2 linked regions of the Massilia sp. METH4 genome follow. The protein of the gene in region 2 interacts with the protein of the main gene of each other region in a pairwise test. Links are inferred from orthologs where the notes say so. Each region holds a gene or a part of one and is shown on either strand. Other genes may lie near its edges.

What was found. The genes of interacting proteins can lie anywhere in the genome.
Region 1: the proteins of recR (region 2) and recO interact in binary tests that used the Escherichia coli proteins (3 or more experiments, as listed by UniProt). The link is inferred for Massilia sp. METH4 from one-to-one orthologs.

Annotation. Positions count from the first base shown.
Region 1 is NZ_CP146614.1:6,609,925-6,614,160, forward strand. The notes cover bases 1-2,832. They hold recO (DNA repair protein RecO), read right to left. Parts: upstream 1,889-2,832; coding sequence 1,112-1,888; downstream 1-1,111. Other genes in these bases: acpS (holo-ACP synthase), read right to left, coding at 1-343; pdxJ (pyridoxine 5'-phosphate synthase), read right to left, coding at 340-1,098; era (GTPase Era), read right to left, coding at 2,021-2,832. In the rest of the region: more of era, read right to left, coding at 2,833-2,923; rnc (ribonuclease III), read right to left, coding at 2,936-3,724; V6Z91_RS28690 (DUF4845 domain-containing protein), read right to left, coding at 3,750-4,130; lepB (signal peptidase I), read right to left, coding at 4,143-4,236. UniProt on the Escherichia coli protein: Involved in DNA repair and RecF pathway recombination.
Region 2 is NZ_CP146614.1:3,720,489-3,728,458, reverse strand. What follows is about bases 3,673-6,462. They hold recR (recombination mediator RecR), read right to left. Parts: upstream 5,468-6,462; coding sequence 4,877-5,467; downstream 3,673-4,876. Other genes in these bases: V6Z91_RS16315 (DNA polymerase III subunit gamma/tau), read right to left, coding at 6,172-6,462; V6Z91_RS16320 (YbaB/EbfC family nucleoid-associated protein), read right to left, coding at 5,804-6,130; V6Z91_RS16325 (YciI family protein), read right to left, coding at 5,443-5,784; V6Z91_RS16335 (EAL domain-containing protein), read left to right, coding at 3,673-4,747. Also shown: V6Z91_RS16340 (response regulator), read left to right, coding at 1-2,598; more of V6Z91_RS16335, read left to right, coding at 2,600-3,672; more of V6Z91_RS16315, read right to left, coding at 6,463-7,970. UniProt on the Escherichia coli protein: May play a role in DNA repair. It seems to be involved in an RecBC-independent recombinational process of DNA repair. It may act with RecF and RecO.

The DNA.
Region 1 (4,236 bases), 2.9 Mb from region 2 along the record:
TGACGGACACCTGGGCCGCCAGCCGGTTGTGCTCCATGTATTGTTTCAGATCGCCGCCGCACACGATGCACGGCTTGCCCAGCGCATCGTTCAGCAACTGCGCGGCCGGCCACGTCATGGGCGGGCGCAGGCCGAGGCCGAGGGCCTTCGAGAAGGCTTCCTTGGCCGCGAAGCGCGTGGCCAGGTAGCGCACGCCGCGCACGGGATTGCGCGCGCTGCGTTCGCGGAACACTTCCATCTCATCCGGACCGAGCACGCGCCAGGCAAAGCGCTCGCCCTGGCGCGCCAGCGCCTCGGCGATGCGCGGTACCCGGCAGATGTCGGTGCCGATCCCGTGGATCATCGTGCTCCCAGGCGGGTGGAGACCATGATGGCCTTCATCTCGCGCACGGCGTTTTCCCAGCCGACGAACACCGAGTGGGCCACGATCGCGTGGCCGATGTTCAGTTCCTCGATCTGCGGAATGGCGGCGATCGCCTGCACGTTCGTGTAATGCAGGCCGTGGCCCGCATTGACCTTCAGGCCGCGCTGCACGCCCCAGCGCACGCCTTCCTTGATCCGCTCGAGTTCCTTTTGCTGCTCTTCGCCTTCCGCATCGGCATAGGCACCCGTGTGCAGTTCGATGACGGGCGCGCCCACGTCGGCCGCGGCCTGGATCTGTGCCTCGTCGGCATCGATGAACAGGCTCACGCGGATATTCTCGCCCTGCAGCTGCTTCACCGCCGCGGCGACTTCCTTGTGGAAGCGCACCACGTCCAGCCCGCCCTCGGTGGTGATCTCGGTGCGCTTCTCCGGCACCAGGCACACGTCCGCCGGCCTGATGCGGCAGGCGAAGTCGATCATCTCCTGCGTCACCGCCGCTTCCAGGTTCATGCGCGTGACCAGTTGCGGCGCCATGCGGATCACGTCCTCGTCCTTGATGTGGCGGCGGTCTTCGCGCAGGTGCAGCGTGATGCAGTCGGCGCCGGCCTGCTCTGCCAGCAGCGCGGCGCGGATCGGGTCGGGGTACTTGGTGCCGCGCGCGTTGCGCAGCGTGGCCACGTGGTCGATGTTGACGCCCAGGTCGATCATCGTGCCGGAGGGGTGCAGGAAGCTCATGGTCTCTTTGTTCTTAAAGTTGCATCAGGTCGATCAAAATCTGGCGCGTGTTCAGCGGCGCCCCGTTCAGGTGCCAGGCCAGCAGGAAACGCATCAGCTGCTTGCTCTGCGCCTGCGTGGCCGGGTCCGAGTAATCCTCGCGCTCCATGTCGAGCAGCGTCTTGCCGGCCACGCGCGGCGCGGTGTCGTCGTCGCGCGCCGGCCGCGGCCCCCGCTCGGGATCGACCACGTAGGCGATGCCCGCCTTCACCTTCGCGCGCGTATCGGCACAGCGCGCCAGGTCGGCGGCCACCCCGGTCTCCTTAAGTAGGGCCGTTTCGAATTTCCGCAAGACGATGGGCGGCGGTTCATTGTGCGCCAGCTGGTTCAGGGTGGCCACGTAATGGTCGAACAGCTTGGGGTGCGCATCGTCGCGCGCCAGCAGCTTGACCAATAATTCGTTCAGGTAGAAGCCGCACAGCAGCGCCGTTTTTTCCAGCGGCAGCAAGCCGCCCACCCAGTCGGCATCGGTGAGCGTGCGCAATTCGTTCTTGCCGGCCCAGCCGGCGGAGAGCGGCTGGAAGGTCTGCAGCACCCCGCGCAATTGCGAGTGCGGGCGCTTGGCGCCCTTGGCGATCAGCGCCACGCGGCCGAAGTCGCGCGTGAGCAGCTCCACGATCAGGCTGGTTTCCTTGTACGGATAGCTGTGCAGGACGAAGGCGGGTTGCGCCGTGACGCGCGTGCCCACGGTGCGCGGGGCGCTGCGCTTGCGAGCCGGTTGCGGCGGCTGTACCGGAGGGGCCGTGAGCATGTAGGGAACCGCGCGGTCGCGCACTTCCAGCGCAGTCACGAGTTCCTCGGTAGCGGTATCCTGGCCGCCTGCGGCCGAAGCCGCGTCCGCAGCGGGCGCAGCGTCGGCCGAGGCGTGGCGCTTAGCCATGGTTCATTCGTAACCGTAAGCGCGCAGGCCGGCTTCGTTGTCGGCCCAGCCGGATTTCACCTTGACCCAGATCTCCAGGTACACCGGGCCGCCGAACAGCTTTTCCATGTCCAGGCGGGCCTGGGTGGAGACTTCCTTCAGCCGCACGCCCTTGTTACCGATGATCATCGATTTGTGGCCGTCCCGCTCGACGAGGATGGCGGCGAAGATGCGCCGCAGATTGCCCTCCTGCTCGAACTTTTCGATCAGCACCGTGCTGGTGTACGGCAGCTCGTCGCCCACGAAGCGGAACAGCTTTTCGCGCACGATTTCGGAGGCGAGGAATTTTTCGCTGCGGTCGGTGATGTCGTCTTCGCCGAAAATCGGCGGATTTTCCGGCAGCAGGCGCTTGATCTCGTTTTGCAGGCCGTCCAGCTGGAAGCGCAGCTTGGCCGAGACGGGCACCACGGCGGCGAAGTCGTATTTCGAGGCCACCTGCTGCGCGAACGGCAGCAGCACGGCCTTGTCCTTGGCGCGGTCGGACTTGTTGATCACCAGGACCACCGGCACGTTCTTCGGCAGCAGGTCGATGACTTGCTGGTCGGCCTGCCCGAAGGTGCCGGCTTCGACGAGGAACAGGATCACGTCGGAAGAATCCAGCGTGCCCGTGACTGTCTTGTTCAGCGTCTTGTTCAGGGCGTTCGAATGGCGGGTCTGGAAGCCCGGCGTGTCGACATAGATGAACTGGGCATCGGACAGCGTCTGGATGCCGGTGATGCGGTGGCGCGTCGTTTGCGCCTTGCGCGAGGTGATGCTCACCTTGGCGCCGATCAGCGTGTTCATCAGGGTCGACTTGCCCACGTTGGGGCGGCCGACGATGGCGATATAACCGCAGCGGAAACCTGCGGGCGTGGTGGCGTCAGTCATAGTGATTCTCGGTTATTTGTTGGCGAGCTTTTCTTCCGCCGGCTCGTCGCCCTGGACGGTGGCGATGCCCGCCAGCTTCAGCTGGGCGGCGCGCGGTTTGCTCTTGCGCGCGGCGGCCGGTGCTTTCTGCACGGCCTTTTCGGCCACTTCCAGGGCCAGCTTGGCGGCCGCCTGTTCGCCGGCACGGCGGCTGCCGCCGCGGCCATAGACCTGGATGCCCAGCTTCGGCACCAGGCATTCGATCTCGAATTCCTGGCTGTGCGCAGCGCCATGCGTGGCCACCACGTTATACAGCGGCAGCGAAATCTTCTTGCTCTGCAGGAATTCCTGCAACAGCGTCTTGGCATCCTTGCCCAGGGTGCGCGGGTCGACCGAGTCGAGAATGGGAATGTAGAACGCCCGGATCACGCGCGCGGCGGCGTCGAAACCCGCATCGAGGAAGATCGCGCCGAGGATCGCTTCGAGCGTGTCGGCGAGGATCGACGGCCGGCGAAAGCCGCCGGATTTCAACTCCCCTTCGCCCAGCCTCAGGAATTGCGACAGCTCCAGCTTCTGCGCGATCTCGTACAGGGACTGCTGCTTGACGAGGTTGGCGCGCAGGCGCGACAGGTCACCCTCGTCGATCTGCAGGTAGCGCTCGTAGAGAATGGAGGCGACCACGCAGTTCAGGATCGAATCGCCCAGGAATTCCAGGCGTTCGTTATGCAAACTGCTGTGGCTGCGATGCGTCAGGGCCTGCTGCAACAATCCAGCGTCCCCGAACGTGTGGCCCAGCTTGGTTTGCAATAACTGTAGATTCATCGTCCTGTCTGTCCTGTCTGTCGTGTCACTCGGCCTTCAGCGCGACGCCGCCGCCCTTGGCGGTCGATCCGCTGTACTCGAGCAGCACGCTGGCCGGCCCGGCCAGGTGGATTTTCTTGTCGTAGGCAAAAGATACTTCGATATCGCCATCGACGCGCTCGATCGTCAGGTCGCGGCCGCTGATCGAGCTGATGTAGTTTACCTCGGCGCTGCGGTCGAACGCGGCACGGATTTCCTGCGGCGTATCGCCGGCCGTTCTGGCCTTGGCGATCGCCGCGTTGATGGAGCGGTATTCGGTGTACGTGGGCAGGATCCGCATCGCCAGCACGGCGATCATGCCGACCAGCGCCAGCAGCACGATCAGGCCCGTGAGCGAGATGCCTTCCTGCCTGTCACGACCACGCATGCCCGCGCTCCCTTAGTGGATCGCGCCGATCCGGCGCGGATTGGACAGGTTCATCCATACCGCCACCGCCTTGCCGACGATGTTCTTGTCCGGCACGAAGCCCCAG
Region 2 (7,970 bases):
GCATCGCCGCCGTTCGGGGCGGGACTTGCCGCGCCGTTGACCCGCCCGTTGCGGGTGGTGCGCCCGGTGCACACGGCCGGGCACCTGATCGGCGTCGTGATGATCGAGGCCGGTGCCGCGCGCATGTGGCTTGGCATCCTGAAGAGCCTGGCCATCACGGCGCTGGCCACCGGTATCTCCTTCGTCGTCGCGCTGCTGCTGGCCGGACGCTTCAGGGGAGCGATCGCGCAGCCGAGCGCGGAACTGATCGCCGCGGCACAGCGCGTGATATCGAGCCAGACGTACGCGCAGGTACCGCACCAGCGCAGCGACGAGCTGGGCACGCTGATCGACAGCTTCAACGACATGCTCGCCCAGATCGAACACCGCGACACCAAGCTGGCCCAATACCGCGACCAATTGGAGCGCCAGGTCGGCGTGCGCACCGAGCAGCTGGAAAAGGCGAAGAATGCCGCCGAAGCGGCCAGCCAGGCGAAGAGCGCCTTCCTGGCCACGATGAGCCACGAGATCCGCACGCCGATGAACGGCGTGCTGGGCATGACGGAGCTGCTGATGGCCACCGATCTGACCGAGCAGCAGCGCCATTACACGAATATGGTCAAGCGCTCCGGCGAACACCTGCTGGTGATCATCAACGACATCCTCGACTTCTCGAAAGTCGAGGCGGGCAAGCTGACGGTCGAATACATCCACTTCAACTTCCGCGAACTGCTCGACGATATCGACTACGTATTCTCGCCACAGGCAAACGCCAAGGGTCTGGAGCTTGAATTCGCCATCGCGCACGATATTCCGGTGGCCGTGATCGGCGATCCGAACCGCCTGCGCCAGGTGATCGTGAACCTGCTGGGCAATGCCATCAAGTTTACCGACTCGGGCCGCATCATGGTGCGCATCGCCGTCACCAGCGAGGATACCCAGTCGGTGGGCTTGCGCGTGGAGGTGCACGATACCGGCGTGGGCGTCTCGCGCGAAGCGCGCACGCGCATCTTCGATTCGTTCTCGCAGGCGGACGGCTCGACCACCCGCAAGCACGGCGGCACGGGCCTGGGCCTTGCCATCTCCAAACAGCTGGTGGAATTGATGGGTGGCACGATCGGCGTCGAGAATGCCCTCATCCGCGGTTCGATTTTCTGGTTCACGGTGCGCTTCGACAAGCGCCGCGTGGACGTGGACGATGCTTCCTTCAACCAGAAGACCACGAGAGGCTTGCGCGCCCTCGTGGTGGACGCCAACCCCGATTCGCGCGGCGCGCTGGAAGGCTTGCTGGCGCGCTGGCACATGAAATGCGACACCGCGGGCAGCGCGGAAGAAGGCATCCGCGTGCTGCGCGCCGCCGTCGCCTGCGGCCAGCCATACGACGTGGCGCTGCTGGACATGGACCTGCCGCAGATCGGCGGCCTCATGCTGGCCGCCGAAATCAAGGCCGACCCGGAGCTTGCCGATGTGCGCCTGCTGTTGCTGTCGACCGAGCGTAACGCGGCCGACACCGTGCAGCGGCGCGAGGCCGGCGTGGCCTTCCAGCTGATCAAGCCGGCGCGGGAGAGCGACCTGTATGACTGCATCGTGACGCCGCTGCGCGCCAGCGAAGGCGTGCGCGCGGCATCGGCACCCCCGCGCGACCTGCTGGCCGAGCTGGTGCCGGCCACGCGCCCTCCGCGCTATGCGGAACCCGCGCAGGCGGCGCAAGCGGTGCTGTCGATGCAGTCGGCTCTCGGGGCGTTGGTGGCATCGCCGCCGCCGCGCCCTGCCGCGCGGCGTCGCCACAAGATACTGCTGGCCGAGGACAATCCCGTCAACGTGGAGGTGGCCAGCGCGATGCTCGAAGGCATGGGGCTCGACGTTCACCGCGCCTGCAACGGCGAGGAGGCGCTGGTGGCCGTGAAGGCGATCGACTTCGACCTGGTGCTGATGGATTGCCAGATGCCGGTGATGGACGGCATGGCGGCCACCGCCGAGATCCGCCGCCACGAGCAGCAGCAGGGCCGCACGCGCCAGCTGCCGGTCGTGGCGATCACGGCCAATGCCCTGCAGGGGGACCGCGAGCGCTGCCTGGCGGCCGGCATGGACGACTACCTGTCGAAACCATTCACGCAGTCGATGCTGGCCGAAACGCTGGCGCGCTGGATATCGCTGCCGCGCGCGGCCCTGGTGCATCATGGGGACGCCAAGCGGGTGCAACCCGTGGCAGCATCGCCCGCCCCCACCTCCCCCGCCGCGCCGCCGGCGGCCAGGGACTTCGACGGCTCGATCAACCGCCACGCGCTCGACGCGATCCGCGCGCTCAATGCCGACAAGGGCGAGCTGCTGCTGCAGCGCGTGCTGCATGCGTTCATCGACGACACGCCCCGGCACCTCGCCTCGCTGCGTGAGGCGATCGCGGCCAGCAACGCCGGCTCGCTGCGCAAGCTGGCCCACAGTCTCAAATCCTCGAGCGCCAATGTGGGCGCCGACACGCTGGCCCAGCTGAGCAAGGACATGGAACAGCTGGGCCGCAACGATACCACCAGCGGCGCCGCCGACCTGCTTGCCACGATGGAGCGGGAATTCTCGGCCGTGCGCGATACGCTCTCTTCCATGTTCGCCAAGGAGACCTGAAATGGCAGCGCCCCTCACTCCTCAACGCGGTACCGTGCTGGTGGCGGACGACGATCGCGTCATGCGCCTCCTGATGCTGGAAATGCTGGCCCAGGTCGGCCTCGATGCGATCGAGGCCGAGGATGGCGAACAGGCCGTGGCCTGCTACGACCGGCTGGCCCCGGACCTCGTGCTGCTCGACGTGGATATGCCGCGCATGGACGGCTTCGCGGTCTGCCAGGCGATCCGCGCGCGCGAGCAGCAGCGCGGCCATGCGTCCACGGTGCCGATCGTGATGGTGACCGGTGGCGACGACCTGGAAGCGGTCACGCGGGCTTACGAGGCCGGCGCCACCGACTTCGTGTCGAAGCCGATCAACTGGCCGATCCTCGGCCACAGGGTCCTGTACGTGCTGCGCGCCAGCAACGCGATCGCCCGCCTGCGCATCGCCGACGCGCACAACCGCGCCGTGCTGGCGGCGATCCCGGATACGTTCTTCCGCATGAGCCCCGAGGGCTTCTATCTCGATTACGAGCAGGGCCACGACCCGGGCGCGGCGTTCACCGCGCAGCAGTGCGTGGGCCGCCACGTGCGCGACGTGCTGCCGCGGGCGATCGCCGACCGGCTCATGGACCAGTTGAAAGTGGTGCTCGATACCCACGCGGTGCGCTCGGTCGACTACGCGCTGGAACGGGACGACACGGTTCATCACTTCGAGGCCCGCCTCGTCAGCACCGGCGCCGGTGAAGTGCTAGGCCTGGTGCGCGACATCAGCGAACGCAAGCGCACCGAGGAACAGATCCGCCGCCTGGCCTACTGCGACAGCCTGACCGGCATTCCGAACCGGCAGGCGTTCCTGGAAATGCTGGAACGGGAGCTGGTGCGCTCGCGCCAGCACGGCCGCAAGTTCGCGATCCTGTTCATGGACCTCGATTCGTTCAAGCGCATCAACGACACGCTGGGCCACGACGTGGGCGACCTGCTGCTGAAGGTGGTATCGGAACGGCTGCACGAAACGATACGGCCCGGCGACATGGTGGCGCACCAGGGCACGGCCGACCAGCCGCCGCAGGGCACGCCTGAACGGCGCGGCAATCTTGCCCGGCTGGGGGGCGACGAATTCACGATCCTGATCCCGGACCTGGAACGCGTGGACGACGCGCTGAACGTCGCCCACCGCGTGAAGGAAGCGATGCGCCGCCCGTTCCACCTGGACGGCCACGAGATCTTCGTCACCGCCAGCATCGGCATTTCGCTGTACCCGGAGGATGGCGACGACTCCACCTCGCTGCTCAAGTATGCCGACACGGCCATGTACCACGCGAAGAACTGCGGCAAGAACAACGCCAAGCTGTACTGCTCGGCGCTGACGACGAAGATCATGAGCCACGTGAAGCTGGAGGTCGGCCTGCGCCGCGCCCTGCAGAACAACGAGCTGTACCTGCAGTACCAGCCACAGATCGACGTGCGCAGCGCGCGCCTGGTCGGCGTGGAAGCGCTGGTCCGCTGGCGCCACCCGGAACACGGCATCATTGCGCCGAACGAATTCATACCGCTGGCCGAGGAGACCGGCCTGATCGTGCCCATCGGCGCCTGGGTACTGCGCACCGCGTGCAACCAGGGGCGCGTGTGGCACCAGCAGGCCGGGCGCGCGGTGCGCGTGGCCGTGAATCTCTCGGCCCGGCAATTCAAGGACGAGAGCCTGGCGCAGACGGTGCTGTCGGTATTGAACGATACGGGCCTGGACCCGCGCATGCTCGAACTGGAGTTGACGGAAGGGACGCTGATGGATGACGCGATGGCCACGCTGGCCACGCTGGAGCAGTTGCGTGCCATCGGCGTCTACCTGTCGATCGACGATTTCGGCACCGGCTATTCGTCGATGAATTACCTCAAGCGCTTCGACGTGCGTGCGCTGAAGATCGACAAGAGCTTCATCAGCGGCCTGCCGCAGGATTCCGAGAACGCCGCGATCACGCGCGCGATCATCGCGATGGCGCATGGGCTGAAGCTGTCGGTGGTGGCCGAGGGCGTGGAAACCGACGAGCAACTGATCCTGCTGGAGCAGTATGGCTGCGACATGGCGCAGGGTTATCTGCTGGGACGGCCGTCGACACAGGAGGCCATCACGGAGATGTTGCTGGGGGGCGTAGTGCCCGCCGTGCGCTGAGCTCCGCCGCGCCGCCTGGGAACTACTTGGTGTCGGACACTATTTCCGCACAGCGGAAATAGTGTCCGACACCGGTTTTCCCCACCGAAGCCCCAACCCGGTGCCTGTCACCGGTCTTCCCCACCCAAGTCAGGTACTCCGCCGATCCAGCATCGCCCGCGCGATGGTCCCCGCATCCACGTATTCGAGTTCCCCGCCGACCGGCACGCCGCGCGCGAGCCGGCTCACCTGCAGCCCCCTCGCCTTCAGCATCTCGCTGATGTAGTGCGCGGTGGCCTCGCCCTCGTTCGTGAAGTTCGTGGCCAGCACCACTTCGGTGACGACACCGTCGGCGGCGCGGGCCAGCAGCTTTTCGAGATGGATGTCCTTCGGGCCGATGCCGTCCAGCGGCGACAGGCGGCCCATCAGCACGAAATACAGCCCCTTGTAGGTCAGGGTCTGTTCGATCATCACCTGGTCGGCCGGCGTTTCGACGACGCACAGCAGGCGGCGGTCGCGCGCCTCGTCGGCGCACATATCGCACACATCCGCCTCGGTGAAGGTATTGCACAGCGCGCAGTGGTGTACCGATTCCACGGCCTGGTACAGCGCGCGCGACAGCATCGCCGCGCCTTCGCGGTCGTGCTGCAGCAGGTGGAATGCCATCCGCTGCGCCGATTTCGGCCCGACTCCGGGCAGGCGGCGCAGTGCCTCGGTCAGGAATTCCAGCGACTTGGCCATGTACCGGTGCGCCTCCTCAGGCCTGGTGGTCGGGCAGGTAGGTTTCCAGGCCGTCGGCAGCCATCGTGGGCACGAATTCGACGATCGTATAACTGGGCGGCACCCGCCTGCTTGAACGGATCGAGCTCGATCACCGCTTCCACGTCGGCGCGGCTGTCGGCGTTGGCGATGATGATGCCGCCGGTGCGCGGCACCATGCGGCCCGACAGCACGAACATGCCGTTCGCATACTGCTCGCGCAGGAATGCGCGATGCGCCGCGAGAAGCTGGTCGATCTCCTCGTTCGGCTTTTCGTACTTCAGCGTGACGATGAACATGGCGCGCCCCGTGCGGTGATCAGAACGGCATCTTGAAGCCGGCCGGCAGGTTCATGCCGGCGGTCAGGCCGCTCATCTTTTCGGCGGCGGTGGCTTCGGCCTTGCGCACGGCGTCGTTGAAGGCGGCGGCGACCAGGTCTTCCAGCATGTCCTTGTCGTCGGCCAGCAGCGACGGGTCGATCGACACGCGCTTGACGTCGTTCTTGCAGGTCATCACGACCTTGACGAGGCCGGCGCCGGACTGGCCTTCCACCTCGATGGAAGCCAGCGATTCCTGCGCTTTCTTCATATTGTCCTGCATTGCTTGTGCCTGCTTCATCAGGCCGGCGAGCTGGTTCTTCATCATGATGTGTTTCTCCGTATGGGTTGTCAGTGTTGATTGGACTGTCAGTGCGCGGGCGTGACCGGCGCCACGATGGAGCCTGGCACGACGAAGGCGCCGAATTCGCGCACCATGGCCTGCACGAACGGGTCGTTGTGCACCGTGTCTTCCGCCTGGCGCTGGCACGCTTCGCGGTGCGCCTGCTGTTCGGCGGCCGTGGTGTACCACACCGGGCCGAGTTCCGTTTCCACCCGCGCGGCGCGGTTGAAACGCTCGGCCAGCGCGGCCGTCAGCTTTTCCACGTTCGGCGGGGTGCGCCAGGTGTCGATCGGGCAGCGCAGGCGGAACACGGCCGCGTTGCCGTCGATCTTGCATTCGATGAGTTCGGCCTGGGTGGCCAGTTGCTGCGCCACGCCGCGCAGCGGCAGGTGCGCGGCCAGCAGCGGCCAGTTGCCATCCCATTCCAGTTCCGGAACCGGCGTGACCACGTAGGCATACGGCGCCTCGCTCGGCGCGCTCGGGCGTGCCGGCACGGCGGCCGGCGCGACGGCGGCCTGCGGTGCCGCGGGCGCCTCGGGCCGCGTCTGAGCCTGCGGCGCCCGCTGGGCCGGCGCGGCAACGGCGCTGTCATCGGAGAACTCGGTGACCCACGGCGGCAGGTCGTCATCCTCCGGCGGGGCCGGGCGCGCCTGCGGTTGCACGACGGGCGGCGCTTCGAGCACGGCCGCTTCACCCTGCGGCCGCGCATCTTCCCATGGCAAGGGCTTGGCCGGCGCGGCAGCCACTTCCGGCGCCGGCGGCTGTGCCGGCTCTTCGGGCGCGGACGTTCGCATCGGCGGACGCGCCCCGGTGCGTGCCAGCGTGGCCGCGCGGGCCGCTTCCAGCGCGGCGTTGATGGCGGCGCGGGCGGGGCTCACGGGGCCGGACGGGCGTGCCGGGGCCTGTGCCGCGGCTTGGGCAGGAGCGGCAGGCGCCGGCTGCACCGGTGCCGGTGCCGCTGCGCGGGGCGCCGCGGCGGCCACGGGCTGCGGCGCGGCGGCAGCGCTCGCGGCGCGCGGCGCGGCGGGTGCCGCCGCAGCCGCCGCTGCGCGGGCTGGCGAAGCGGCCGGCAACGGGCGGCCCAGTTGCGGATTGGCCGGTGCGCTGGCCGGACCGCCGGCGGGCGCCGCATCGGCACCGCCCACGCCGGGGCGGAAGGCCAGCATGCGCAGCAAGGTCATCGAGAAGCCCGCGTATTCGTCCGGCGCCAGACCGAGTTCATTGCGGCCGTGGACGGCGATCTGGTAATACAGCTGCACCTCTTCGGCGTCGAACACGGCGGCGAGGCGGATGATGTCGGCGTATTCCGGCAAGTCCTCCGGCACGGCTGCCGGCACCGTCTGTGCCAGTGCGATCCGGTGCAGCAGGGTGCCCAGGTCCTGCAGTGCACCGTTGTACGACAGGCTGCGGCTGGCCATTTCATCGGCCACCGCCATCAGGTCGGCGCCATCGCGGTTAGCCAGCGCATCGAGCAGGCGAACCAGGTAAGACTGATCCAGCGCGCCCAGCATGCCCTGCACCGCTTCCAGCGTGACGGCGCCGGCCGCGTAGGCGATCGCCTGGTCGGTCAGCGACAGCGCGTCGCGCATCGAGCCATGGGCGCCTTGCGCCAGCAGGCGCAGTGCCGGCTGCTCGAACGTCACGCCTTCCTGGCCCAGGATGTTTTCCAGGTGGCCCACGATGTGCCCCGGCGGCATCTGCTTCAGGTTGAACTGCAGGCAACGGGACAGCACGGTGACGGGGATCTTTTGCGGATCGGTCGTCGCCAGGATGAATTTCACGTGCTCGGGTGGCTCTTCCAGCGTCTTCAGCATGGCATTGAAGG